Regions from separate parts of the Streptomyces hebeiensis genome, predicted to be linked through region 3. Evidence: riboswitches for the same ligand, from Rfam matches in the RefSeq annotation. Region 3 holds a riboswitch; each other region holds the start of a gene.
What was found. Region 3 has a riboswitch for cyclic di-AMP ahead of ACU6P3_RS17825 (M23 family metallopeptidase). Riboswitches for the same ligand answer to the same signal wherever they lie in the genome.
Positions count from the first base shown of each region.

Region 1: it holds a riboswitch for cyclic di-AMP, as region 3 does, so the genes downstream of both, ACU6P3_RS29465 (LysM peptidoglycan-binding domain-containing M23 family metallopeptidase) here and ACU6P3_RS17825 (M23 family metallopeptidase) in region 3, are expected to answer to the same signal.
Region 2: it holds a riboswitch for cyclic di-AMP, as region 3 does, so the genes downstream of both, ACU6P3_RS20360 (transglycosylase family protein) here and ACU6P3_RS17825 (M23 family metallopeptidase) in region 3, are expected to answer to the same signal.
Region 4: it holds a riboswitch for cyclic di-AMP, as region 3 does, so the genes downstream of both, ACU6P3_RS26120 (M23 family metallopeptidase) here and ACU6P3_RS17825 (M23 family metallopeptidase) in region 3, are expected to answer to the same signal.

Region 1 covers NZ_CM129812.1:6,878,156-6,881,250, forward strand. Annotated here, with positions in the region: gene ACU6P3_RS29455 (GntR family transcriptional regulator) at 1-532, opposite strand, end outside; gene ACU6P3_RS29460 (tyrosine-protein phosphatase) at 689-1,492, opposite strand; cyclic di-AMP (ydaO/yuaA leader) riboswitch at 1,956-2,118, shown strand; gene ACU6P3_RS29465 (LysM peptidoglycan-binding domain-containing M23 family metallopeptidase) at 2,123-3,095, shown strand, end outside.
Region 2 covers NZ_CM129812.1:4,717,810-4,720,904, reverse strand. Annotated here, with positions in the region: gene eno (phosphopyruvate hydratase) at 1-304, opposite strand, end outside; gene ACU6P3_RS20360 (transglycosylase family protein) at 680-1,408, opposite strand; cyclic di-AMP (ydaO/yuaA leader) riboswitch at 1,412-1,584, opposite strand; gene ACU6P3_RS20355 (transglycosylase family protein) at 2,347-3,095, opposite strand, start outside.
Region 3 covers NZ_CM129812.1:4,082,135-4,085,229, forward strand. Annotated here, with positions in the region: gene ACU6P3_RS17820 (PP2C family protein-serine/threonine phosphatase) at 1-1,137, shown strand, start outside; cyclic di-AMP (ydaO/yuaA leader) riboswitch at 1,543-1,694, shown strand; gene ACU6P3_RS17825 (M23 family metallopeptidase) at 1,706-2,749, shown strand; gene ACU6P3_RS17830 (PrsW family intramembrane metalloprotease) at 3,001-3,095, opposite strand, start outside.
Region 4 covers NZ_CM129812.1:6,092,745-6,095,839, reverse strand. Annotated here, with positions in the region: gene ACU6P3_RS26125 (GntR family transcriptional regulator) at 1-628, opposite strand, end outside; gene ACU6P3_RS26120 (M23 family metallopeptidase) at 952-1,731, opposite strand; cyclic di-AMP (ydaO/yuaA leader) riboswitch at 1,745-1,902, opposite strand; gene ACU6P3_RS26115 (M16 family metallopeptidase) at 2,143-3,095, opposite strand, start outside.

The DNA.
Region 1 (3,095 bases), 2.8 Mb from region 3:
ACTCGTCCCCGTGCGTGGCACGGATGCCCGCGGCGGCCAGGGTCCTGGTCAATGAGCCGTCCACCAGGCCGCGCGCCGGTACTTCGGCGAGGGCCGGCAGCAGGGGGACCCTGCTGCGCTCCAGGGCGACGGGGGCCCCGCCGGGCAGGATGCGCAGTCGGTCCAGGGCCATGAAGTCATGGCCCTCCAGGCCGAGTTCCCCGGCCAGTCCGGGGTCCCGCACCGTCTCCAGGCGCAGCACCTCGGTGGTGATCCGGGCGCCCTGGTCGGCCAGGGCCCTGGTCCAGCCCAGCTGGTTGTCCAGCAGATGGCCGTCGAAGGTGACGAACGAGCCGACACCCGCGTGCGTGGAGATCAGCCCCTGCTTGCTGAGCTCGTCCAGGGCCTGGCGGACGGTGGTCCTGCTGACCGAGAAGCGCCGGGTGAGCGCGTGTTCGCCGGGCAGCTTGCTGCCCGGTTTCAGAGCGCCGCTGTGGATCTCACGGGCCAGAACGCGGGCGATGCGCTGATGCTTGAGCACCCCTTCAGTCATGGCTGGAAACTAGCCATACATGTCCAGTCCTGTCTAGTAGCGGGGTGCGTCTTTCTCCTGGCCGGTTCTTCCGGCGGCAGCGGCGGAGGCGGCCCCGCCGGGTGCCACCCGTCACGGGAGGCGGGTTCGGCGGGGCCGGGCAAACGTTGCCGGTGGCTAGCTGTTCTCGTCGAGAAGGCGGGCGCGCAGTCGCTCCCGGGTCCGGGGGGTCAGGCCGAGCCCCTCGGCGAGATAGCGGTCGGTTCCGCCCCAGGTTGTCTCGATGGTCTCGAACGCGGCGGCGAGGTATTCGGCACGCGCGTCGAACAGCGGGCTCAGCAGTTCCATCACTTCCTGGGACGTACCGGCGGGAGTGCTGTCACTGCGTCGCACCGCATAGCGGCGGCCCGGGGCGTTCGACTTGAGGTAGTCCGCCTCGATCGCGTCGCGCTCGACACCGATCGCGAGCAGACAGACGGCGACCGAGAGCCCGGCGCGGTCCTTGCCCGCCGCGCAGTGCACGAGCGCGGGGAGGCTCTCCTCGGCGAGTGCGTGCAGGACGCGGCTGTGCTCGGCGGTGCGGTCCTTGATGATCGACCGGTACGAATTGATCATTCGGGCCGCGGCCTTTCCGTCCGAGAGCAGGTCCCGCAGCTGATCGAGATCGCCGTCCCTGACCATGCGCCAGAAGTCGGCTCCCTCCGCCGGGTCGGAGAGGGGAATGTTCACATTCCGTACGCCGGGCAGTTCCACGTCCGCGCCGTCCAGCTTCAGATCGGCCGCATTGCGGAAGTCGAAGACGGTATGCAGGCCGAGCGAGGAAAGGAAAGCCGCGTCGGCGGCTGTCGCATTGGCGAGATGGCCACTGCGGAAAAGCCTGCCGTACCCGACCCGGCGGCCGTCGGTGGTCGGTAGTCCGCCCACGTCGCGGAAGTTGCGCACGCCGGTCAGTTCCGGCTCCGTCCGCGCGGACTGCGGCATCTCTCGCGTCACGGCCTGCTCCTCCGTGTCAGCCGCCGACGCCCGCCGCCGACGGTACCGACTGCCGACCCTACGGCATCCATTCCGGCCGCAAAGGGCTCGGCGGCTCGATCCGGATGTGCACGATCCCGGACAATCAACGCCATGGGAATTGACCGTAAATGGCCGTCTGTCCGTATTGCTGTATTGAGACGCATTGGGCCCAACCTGCCCCGGTGGTGACCGAGATGGGTGGTGTCAGGTGAGCAGGATCATATTCGTGACGTTCCGTGCTGGTGATCTTCCGCCCTATCGCGATGCCGTCCGGAAATGAGCCGTGTGAAATCCACGCAGGGTGACGAGCGGGCCCGGCCGATAACCGGGCGGCCGACCCCGTCGGTCAAAGACCTGCTTGTTCCGCCCGGGCGACTCGCTTACGTTCAGCCTCAATCCGGACGGAACGCCGAATCCTGCCGCCGCCCGGAATTCGCATCCATCGATCCACGCGTGGCAGGAGCGGGGGACCCAGGTAGTACGCCGGGCGGGTCTACGGACCCGGACGGCTCGGGGTGAAGTCACGCGCACGCGTGGCCGGGCAGCTCCAGCCCGAACCCGACAGCTCACCTCGTAGGCGCCGGAGAGGAATGCGCCATGCCCGGTAAGGGTAAGCACCGACGCCCCAAGACCCGTACGTTCTCGCGGGGGTTCGCCGCCGCCGGAACGGGCGGAGCCGCCATCGCCCTGCCGTTCATCGCCGCCACCGGCGCGCACGCCGCCCCGAAGGCCGCGCCCGCCACCGCGCCGCAGGCCGTCTCCGCCCACGCGGCCGAGGGCGTGTCCCGCACCGCCCAGGCGTCCGTGACGCAGACGTCCACCGCGCCGCGTCAGGCCGCGGCCGCGGCGACCACGACGTACGCCGTGGTCGCGGGCGACTACCTGTCGAAGATCGCGGACGAGCACAAGGTCCGGGGCGGCTGGCAGAAGCTGTACGCGGACAACCGCTCGGTCGTGGGTGACGACCCGTCGCTGATCCACCCCGGTCTCGAACTGACCATCGGCGGGAAGTCCGCCGGGGGCGACGGCGCCAAGAAGCCGTCGTCGGCGCGCTCCGAGACGCCCCGGGCCTCCTCGGCTTCCGCCGCTCCCGCGGCCGAGGGCGCGGGGAAGGCCACCGGCGGCACGGCCGCGAAGTCCGCGGCCGACACTGCCGCGAAGAGCGACACCGGCGGCTTCACCAAGCCGGTCGACGCGCCGGTGAGCACGCCGTACCGCGCCTCCGGCGGCATGTGGTCCAGCGGCTACCACACCGGTGTGGACTTCACGGCGTCCTCCGGCACTCCGGTCAAGGCGGTCGGCGCCGGTACGGTCGTGACCGCGGGCTGGGGCGGCTCGTACGGCAACCAGGTCGTCATCAAGCACGACGACGGCCGGTACTCCCAGTACGGGCACCTGTCGTCCCTGGCGGTCTCCGCCGGCCAGTCCGTCGGCGCGGGGCAGCAGATAGGCCTCTCCGGAGCCACCGGCAACGTCACGGGCCCGCACCTGCACTTCGAGATCCGCACCGGTCCCGAGTACGGCTCGGACGTCGACCCGATCGCCTACCTCCGTCAGAACGGCGTCAGCC
Region 2 (3,095 bases), 640 kb from region 3:
CCGGGGTGGCGTCCAGGTCGAACATCGCCTGGTCGATCAGGCGCTGCTCGGTGGCGTCGTACCCGACGAGCTCCGGGCCGATCTGCTCGATGACGGCGAGGACGGCCTTCTCGACGCCCTTGCCCTGGTAGCGGTTCTGGTCTCCGTCGCGGAGCTCCAGGGCCTCGAACGCACCGGTGGACGCACCGGAGGGGACGGCAGCACGGCCGGTGCTGCCGTCGTCGAGGCCGACCTCGACCTCGACCGTGGGGTTCCCTCGGGAGTCAAGGATTTCCCGGGCTACGACGACGTCGATGGACGGCACGAGCATCTCCTTCTGGTGTGACGCTAGAGGTGCAGGGTCTCTTGGCCTTGCGACACGAGCCTAACCGGCCGGGCGTGACCACCCCGCCCCGCGCCCGCCCGCTGGGACGAAAGAGACCGAGGAATGCGGGTTCCGGCCCGGGAGACGTGAAACCCCGGCCCGGCGCGTACGGGGGAAACGCGCCGGACCGGGGAGCACCGGGGGGACGGGGTGAGGACTGCGGGGAGCGGGCTCGGGGGCTGGCCGGGGAGTACGGGGAGCGGAGGTACGGAGCCGGCCCGCCGGATGGCCGCCGCTTCAGGCCGTGCGACCCGGTGGGCCCGGCGGGCCGGGCCGGCGACGCGAGGCCGGCCCGGCCGCCGGGAACGGCTCGGGTCAGCTCAGGTGGAGCCGCTGGCCCGGGTAGATGACATCGGCATCGCTGATGACGTCCTTGTTCAGGTCGAAGACCTTCTTCCAGCCGCCCTTGACCTTCTTGGCGTCAGCGATCTTGGAGAGGGTGTCACCGGACTTGACCTTGTACTCGCCGTCCCCCTTCTTGATCGTGGCCGGACGGCTCTCGCCGCGCGAGGCGGACTGGCTGTACGTACGCTCCTGCTTCTCGGGCTGAGCCTGCTGCTGGTACTGACGCGGCTGGGTCTGCCGCGACTGCTGCGACTGCTGCTCGCCGGAGCTCGAACCGGAGCTCGAGGCGCTGGAGCCGCTGCCCGACGCAGAGCCGGAGCTGCTCGACGCGCCGGACAGGTTCACGCCGCAGTTCGGCCAGGCGCCCTTGCCCTGACCCGCGAGGACCTTCTCCGCGACGGCGATCTGCTGGGACTTGGAGGCCTTGTCGGCGGTCGAGGCGTAGGAGGTACCGCCGTACGCCGCCCAGGTGGACGACGAGAACTGGAGGCCGCCGTAGTAGCCGTTGCCGGTGTTGATGGACCAGTTGCCGCCGGACTCGCACTGGGCGACCTGGTCCCACTCGGAGGTGCTGGCGGCGGAGGCGGAGGTCGCACCGATCAGCGGGGCCGCGACGGCGGCGCCGGTGATCCCGGCGAGCGTGGCGTAGCGAACGGCCTTGGACGGACGGCGGTGCTTGGCCTTGCCGGAAAACAGCATGGGTCATCTCCTCACCGACGCCTGCGAGGTCAGCTGTCGGGTTCGGGCTGTGAGTGGCCCGGCCGCGTGCTCTCGCAACGCGGCTTCACCCCAAGCCGGCCCTCGGCCGTCTCTCGACGGCCGGGCCCGGCACGAAACCTTGGGTCCCCCGCTCCTGCCTTCGGCGCTTGACGCGACGACTCTCCCCCCGACCGACGGCAGGATTCGGCGTTTCGGTCGACGAGGCCCGCGGTGCGAGCGGTTCAGACCGTAAACACAGGCCCGCCGCTTGTTCAAAGAAGTACATCAGGGAGAAAACGCCCTAACTGCCCTTCAGGAACGCCGCATTTCCGCAGGTGAGAGACGAACGAGACCAACAGGCGGGCCATGGAGGAACTGGTGCGGCAAAGAGATGCTTGTCTCACTTTCGCGAAAGTGGACAAACGATCTCGAACTCATCCTGTCGGCCTGTCAGATCACGGCTCTGAGCAGCCACTCGGGGCCTCTGCCGAGGCCGCCCGCCGGCCCGCGACGAGGCCGGCGGCGACCGGTGGCGGCGAGGCGAGCCGGGACGCGGTACGGCGACGGCGCGGGGCGGCGCGGACAGGGGCACGGAGGAGTGCGGAGGTGCCTTGACGCGTACGGAGGAGCCCGAAGTGGCCCTGTCGAGCGTGGCGGAGCCCGACGAAGCCCGTCGAGCGCGGAGGGGTGCGGCCGAGCTCGGCCGGCACAACCAGGCACGGGGTGGGCCCCCGTGCACGGGGTGGCCCGGAGGGTGGGCGGCGTGCGCCGGGGCGCACCCCGGAACGCGACAAGGGACCTGTGGGGCACGCGACGCATCACACGACGTCGCGCGGCCCACAGGCCCCACCGAGCCCGCCTCGTACGGGCCGACCACATACAGGCCCGCCTCGTACAGCCCGTTCCGGCCCTCCCCCGGCGTCAGCCGAGGGCCGGCGTCACAGCCAGCCGCCGACGACCTTCTGCGCGCCCGGGCGCACCGTGAAGTCGCCGCTGTAGTCGGGGGCGTACGGGCCGACGAGCCCGGCGCCGCTGATGATGTCCGGGCCCGTGGAGGCGTCCTCCGACCCGGCGCCGAGGTCACGCCCGTAACCGGTGTCCCGAGAGGCCCGGTCGGTCGCCTCGCGCTCCTTGTCCGCGCCGCTCTCGGCCGGGCTCTCGTCGGCCGCGTTGCCGCGGTGCTTGCCCTTGGACGCGCCCGCCTCGCTCCCGGAGCCGGACGCCGAACCCGGGTCCGAGCCCTCGGTGTCGGCGGAACCGGTGGCTCCGGGCGTCGGCGCGTCGGGTGAGTGGGAAGGCGTCGGCTCGTCGCCCGACCGCCCGTCGGAGGAGCCGGTCGAGCCGCTCGGGGAGGGCGAGCCCTCCGTCGCACCGCCGCCCGCGCCCGCGTCGGAGGAGCCGGAGCCGTCACCGTCACCGGGCGTCAGCGCCCCGCCGCCCGTCAGACCGGAGACCACCGCACAGCTCAGCCAGGCCGCGGGACCCTGCTTGGCGAGGACCTTCTCGGCGACCGCGATCTGCTGGGAGCGGCTGGCGAGGTCGGGCCGCTCCGCGTAGGCACCGCCGCCGAACTCGTCCCAGGTCTTCTGGGACATCTGGAGTCCGCCGTAGAAGCCGTTCCCGAGGTTGGCGCTCCACGTGCCGCCGCTCTCGCACTCCGCGACCCGGTCCCACGTGGACGTCTCGG
Region 3 (3,095 bases):
GGTCATGCCCGGAGGCCCCGCCGGGGCGCCGCCGCCGGGCGCAGGCTCGTGCGCTACCTGCCCGCCCTCGTCATCGTCGCCGGGACGCTCTACGACTACTTCACCCCCGCACGCATCTCCGCGTCCCCCCTCTTCGCCGCGGCCCCGCTGATCGCCGCCCCGTTCTACTCCCTGCGAGGCACGCTGCTGGTGGCCGTGGCGGCGCTGGCCGCCGAGTCGGGACTGCACCTCTACGCCGGTGCCGGGGACCAGGCCCAGAGGATCAGCGGCCTGCTGACCGTCCTGGTCGTCGCCGGCCTCGCGCTGTACATCAACGGTGTCGTGCGCCGCAGCGGTCAGCGCCTCGCCTCCGCCCGCATCATCGCCGAGACCGCGCAGCGCGCCGTGCTGCCCCGGCCCGCCGAGCGGATCGGCGGGCTGCGGGTCGCCGCGCGGTACGAGGCGGCACAGGAGGGCGCGTTCATCGGCGGTGACCTGTTCGCCGTTCAGGAGACGCCGTACGGGGTGCGGCTGGTGGTCGGTGACGTACGGGGGAAGGGGCTGGTGGCGGTCGAGGCCGTGGCCGTCGTCATCGGAGCCTTCCGGGAGGCCGCCGAGCAGGAGACGTCGCTGGAGGGGGTCGCGCGCCGGCTGGAGCACTCGCTGACCCGCGAGATGCTGCGGCGGGAGGGGCTGGACGCCGCCGAGGGCTTCACGACGGCCGTCCTCGCCGAGATCCCGCCCGACGGGGCCGTCGTCCGGCTGGTGAACCGAGGACATCCGGAGCCGCTGCTCGTGAACGGCGACGGCGCGGTACGGACCCTGGCTCCCCGCGACACCGCGCTGCCGCTCGGGATGAGCGAGCTGGGCGGGTGGCCGGACCGGGTCGAGCAGGCCGCGTACCCGCCCGGCGCGACGCTGCTCTTCTACACGGACGGCCTCTCCGAGGCGCGGAACGCCCAGGGGGTGTTCTACGTCCCCAGCGAGCGGCTGGACGGGCGGGTCTTCCAGGGGCCCGACGAAATGCTCCAGGCGCTGATCGACGACGTACGGGTGCACACGGGCGGCGGCAGCCAGGACGACATGGCGCTGCTGGCGGTCACCAGACCCCCCGAGGGGGCCACGGAGCGCCGCCGGACCATACCGATCGTGCTGTGACGGCCCGCGGGGACCGGACGGGCGGGGGCGCCGTGACGATCAGGTCGGTGCGCCGGACACCGACGGGCATCGCGAGGCGCCGTCGGACCGCGCGGGGCCGCCCGGCTGCCGCCACCGGGCACAGCCGGGCACTGCCGGGCACCGCCGACCGCCGGCAGTCGCCATCGGGCACCCATGGGCACCGTACGTAATCGAAAGATCTCCCTCCGCATAACAGTTGACATACCGTCAGGTTTGTTGTCGTCCCCAAAGAGCGGTCAACTCGCCCTGTTGTGCCCGCGTATGCGCTGGTGCGTCCGTTGCGAAGTTGTTAACGATCACTGGGAACAGCTTGGAATAAGGCCCCGACGTCTATTAACGTTCGATAACGCAGCGCGGTCGTCCCAGTCGTCGCCAGAGACGACGCCGTGCGCGGCGCCGAATCCCGCAAGGAACCGGGGAACCACCACATGGGGTGAATCGGACGTCTTTTGCCGCCCTGGCGGCCGAAGCGTCCGTAGGAGACCTTCCTGCTCCGAACCCGTCAGCTAACCCGGTAGGCGAGAAGGAAGGAAAGGAGCACGCCCCAGTGGCGTCCAACAAGCCTGCCCCCGCGGCCACCATCGAAACCCACTCCTTCGCGGCGACGGACGCGACGGAGTCGGAGGCGACGTGGGGGGAGTGGAATCCCACCGCGGAATCCATTCGCCCCGTCCGCGGCAGGCACCGCGTCACCAGCAAGCGCAACGGGCTGGCCCGCAGCTCCACCGTCCTCGGCGTCGGCGTCATCGCCGCCGTCGGCGCGGGTGGCATCGCCACCGCGCAGGACAAGCCCGCGGTCTCCATATCCCTTCCCGACGCCATCGCGGACAACCTTCCGGACGCCTCCTCCCTGCCGGGCATGGGCTCGCTGGCGACGGACGACTCCGAGACCGAACTCCTCGCGAGCGCGCCGCTCACCACCGCCGGGCTCACCGCGGAGGACGCGGAGCAGGGCACCGCCGACGCCGGCGAGGCGCTGCGCGCCCGTATCCTCCAGCAGGCCGAGCAGCAGCAGTCCGCGGCCGAGGCGGCGCGGCTGGCGGCCGCGGAGACGGCGGCGGCCAAGAAGGCCGCCTCGGACGCCGCCAAGCAGCAGTCGCAGGCCGAGAAGGAAGCCGCCGAGGCGAAGAAGAAGGCCGAGGAGGAGGCCAGGGCGAAGGCGGAGGCCGAGCGCCTGGCCAAGCTGGCCGCCAGCTTCTCGCTGCCGACCTCCTCGTACACACTGACCTCCACCTACGGTGAGTCCGGCTCCCTGTGGTCCTCCGGCTACCACACCGGCCTGGACTTCGCCGCCCCGACCGGTACGCCGGTCAAGGCGGTCCACGGCGGCACGATCAAGTCGGCCGGCTGGTCCGGCTCGTACGGCTACCGGACGGTCCTGGAGCTCGACGACGGCACGGAGATCTGGTACGCCCACCAGTCCTCGATGACCGTCAGCGCCGGCCAGAAGGTCACCGCGGGCGAGGTCATCGGCCGGGTCGGCGCGACCGGGAACGTCACCGGCGCGCACCTGCACCTCGAAGTGCACACGGCGGGCGGCTCGGGCATCGACCCGATGGCCTGGCTCCAGAGCAAGGGCGTCACTCCTTGATCCCGCGAATCCCCGGATCCTCGTAATCCCCGGATCCCCGGATCCCCGGATCCCCGTGATCCTCGGATCCTCCTGATCCACAGCGACGTCCCCGCCCCGGAGGGCCGGCCGCACACCGCGGACCGGCCCTCCGGCGCGTGGCCGTCTGCTGTCGGTCGCCGGTCGCCGGTCGCCGGTCGCCGGTCCTCGGCCCTCGGTGCCGTCCGTCGGCAGTCGGCAGTCGGCCATCCAGTCGTCACCGGCCCCCACCGCTAATGGCGGTAGGGGTTGTAGTCCTCGTAGTCGACGTACTGGGGCGGTACGGCCATCCGGCCCGTGGCCCGTGCCGCATACGTGAGCGCGGGCC
Region 4 (3,095 bases), 2.0 Mb from region 3:
CCTCCGGCCTGCGCAGCCGGTGCGCGGCCGTGCTCCGCTCCGCGTGCAGGGCGGTGAGCGTGCGCGCCCGCTCCGCGTCCCCGCGCGCCACCGCGTCCACGATCGCGCCGTGCTCGGCCCACGCCTCCACAGGATGGGCGGGCTGTTCGACCGTGTACATCCAGGCGATCTTGTGCCGGAGCTGGGTGAGCAGCGCGATCAGACCGGGGCTCACGGACGCCTGCGTGAGCGTCTCGTGGAACCAGGCGCCGAGTGAGCGCAGGTCCTGGCCCTGTCCCCGGCGGGCCCGCTCCTGCCCCAGTCTGACCAGGCCGCGCAGTACCTTCAGATGCGCGTCGGTGCGGCGCTGGGCGGCCCGGGCGGCGCCCAGGGGCTCCAGCAGCAGCCGCACCTCCAGCAGATCGGCGGCCTCCTGCTCCGTCGGCTCGGCCACGCACGCGCCCGCGTGGCGGCGGGTGGTCACGAACCCCTCCGACTCCAGGGTGCGCAGCGCCTCGCGCACCGGGACGCGGGAGACGCCGTAGCGCCGGGCCAGCTGCTCCTCGGTGAGCCTGCTGCCCCGCTCGAACAGTCCGGAGACGATGTCGTCGCGGATCGCCGTGCATACCGAGTGCGCGGGAATGCGCATGTCCGAACCTCCGACTTAATCGGCGTGAAACTCTTCCGATTGACGCCTGTTCCGTGACTCTATTGCAGCAGCAACGAATTTCCGATGGCCACCCGGAATCCATGGATATCTTTTGGCCAGAAACAGCGGAAGAACCCGGCCCGGGAGCGGAGCGGACCGGAGCGGACCTGACAGCGCAGGACCGGACGCGTCAGGCCCCGGCGCGCTGCCGGGGCCTGACGGGGGCTGGGGAAACGAAGGTGCGCGGGGTTCGGAGTACGCACCCGCGCACGCGGGGCGGCGCACCGCACACGGAAGCGCGGGGGCGCGGGCGCCCCGGCGCGTCAGAGGTTCACGCCGTGCGCGCGCAGGTAGCCGACCGGGTCCATGTCCGACCCGTAGTCCGGGCTGGTACGGGCCTCGAAGTGCAGGTGCGGCCCGGTGACGTTGCCGGTCGCGCCGGACAGACCGATCTGCTGGCCCGGGGTGACGCTCTGCCCGACGGAGACGCCGATGGAGGAGAGGTGGCCGTACTGCGTGTACGTGCCGTCGTGCATCCGGATCACGATGTTGTTGCCGTAGGAACCGCCCCAGCCGGCCTCGACCACGGTGCCGGTGCCGACGGAGACGACCGGGGTGCCGGAGGCGGCACGGAAGTCGACACCGGAGTGGCTGCCGGAGGACCAGAGGGAGCCGCCGGACTGGTAGCCGGTCGTGACGTACGAGCCGGCGACGGGCAGCTGGAAGGTGTTCAGCCGCTTGCGCTCCGCCTCCCGGGCGGCGCGGATCTCCTCGGCGCGCGCCTCCTTGGCGCGGGCCTCCGCCCTGCGTTCGGCCTCGGCCTTCGCCACGGCCCTCGCCTTGTCCTGGGCGGCGGCCCGGGCCTGCGCGTCGGCCTGGTCGTCGACCGTACCGGCCAGGTCGTCCCCGAGGGCGACGGCCCCGGTCAGACCGGTGTGCGAGGCGGCCTGGGCGTCGGCGGCACCACCGGCGAACGCCGGGGAGGCCGCGAGGGTGCCGATGACGCCGGTCGCGGTGAGCGTCGCGGCGCCCGCGGCTCTCGCGCTCGTACGGCTCATCTGGCTGCGGGCACGATGCTTCCCGGTGGCGCGGGTGAAAGCCATGGGGTGGCCGGTCCTTTCCTTCCTTCTCGCCTACCGGGTTAGCTGACGGGTTCGGAGCAGGAAGGTCTCCTACGGGCCCCTCCACGCGCCGCGCGAAGGCGTCCGATTCACCCCAGGGACACGGTGGGTCCCCGGCTCCCCGGCGAACCGGGAACTCGGCGATGGCTGTCCGTGCCACGGGATGCGGCGGGACGGGCGAACAGCCGGACCGACGCTAAGCGCGTCATCTTTCGATAACCAAACGGACGCGTGTTTTTGTAGCGCAGCCCACACCCCAGACAGGCAACCTCTCCCTCAAACAAGCCAATTGACCAACAAAACGGAAATAAGACCGGAACCCCGGCAGCGCCCGCCGCCGGGGTTCCCTCTGTGGTACGGAGATCCACGGATCAGCTCGTGAAGATCCGCGAATCAGCTCGCGACGACGGTCACTTCACCGATGCCGAGCGCCTTGACCGGCTCCTCGATCTGCGCGGCGTCCCCCACGAGCACGGTGACGAGCCGGTCCACCGGGAAGGCGTTGACGGCCGCGGCGGTCGCCTCGACCGTGCCGGTCTCGGCCAGGCGCGCGTACAACTGCGCCTGGAAGTCGTCCGGGAGGTGCTGTTCGACCTGGTCGGCGAGCGTGGCCGCGACCGACGCCGCCATCTCGTACTTCAGCGGGGCCACTCCCACCAGGTTCTGCACGGCCACGTCGCGCTCGGCGTCGGTGAGCCCGTCGGCCGCCAGGGTGCGCAGCACCGTCCAGAGGTCGGCGAGCGCCGGGCCGGTGGACTCGGTGTCCACGGAGCCGCTGATCGCGAGCATCGCGGCGCCCGTCGCCCCGCCCGGCGACGAGGGCGCTGCGGAGCGCAGCACCTGGCCGAAGGCCCGGACACCGTAGGTGTAGCCCTTCTCCTCGCGCAGCACGCGGTCGAGCCGGGAGGTGAGCGTGCCGCCGAGGCAGTACGTACCGAGCACCTGGGCCGGCCAGACCCGGTCGTGCCGGTCCGGGCCGATCCGGCCGATCAGCAGCTGGGTCTGGACGGCGCCCGGCCGGTCCACGATCACGACCCGGCCGGTGTCGTCGGCCGTCACCGGCGGTACGGGGCGGGGCGCGGCGGTGTTGCCCGTCCAGGCGCCGAGGCTGTCGGTCAGCAGCGCGTCCAGGTCCACGCCGGAGAGGTCGCCGACGATCACCGCCGTGGCCGTGGCGGGGCGCACGTGCGCTTCGTAGAAGGCGCGCACCCCGGCGGCGTCGATGCGCTCGACCGTCTCCTCGGTGCCCTGGCGCGGCCGGGACAGGCGCGAGGAGGCGGGGAAGAGCTCCTTGGAGAGCTGCTTGGCCGCGCGGCGCCCGGGGTTGGCGGTCTCGTGCGGGATCT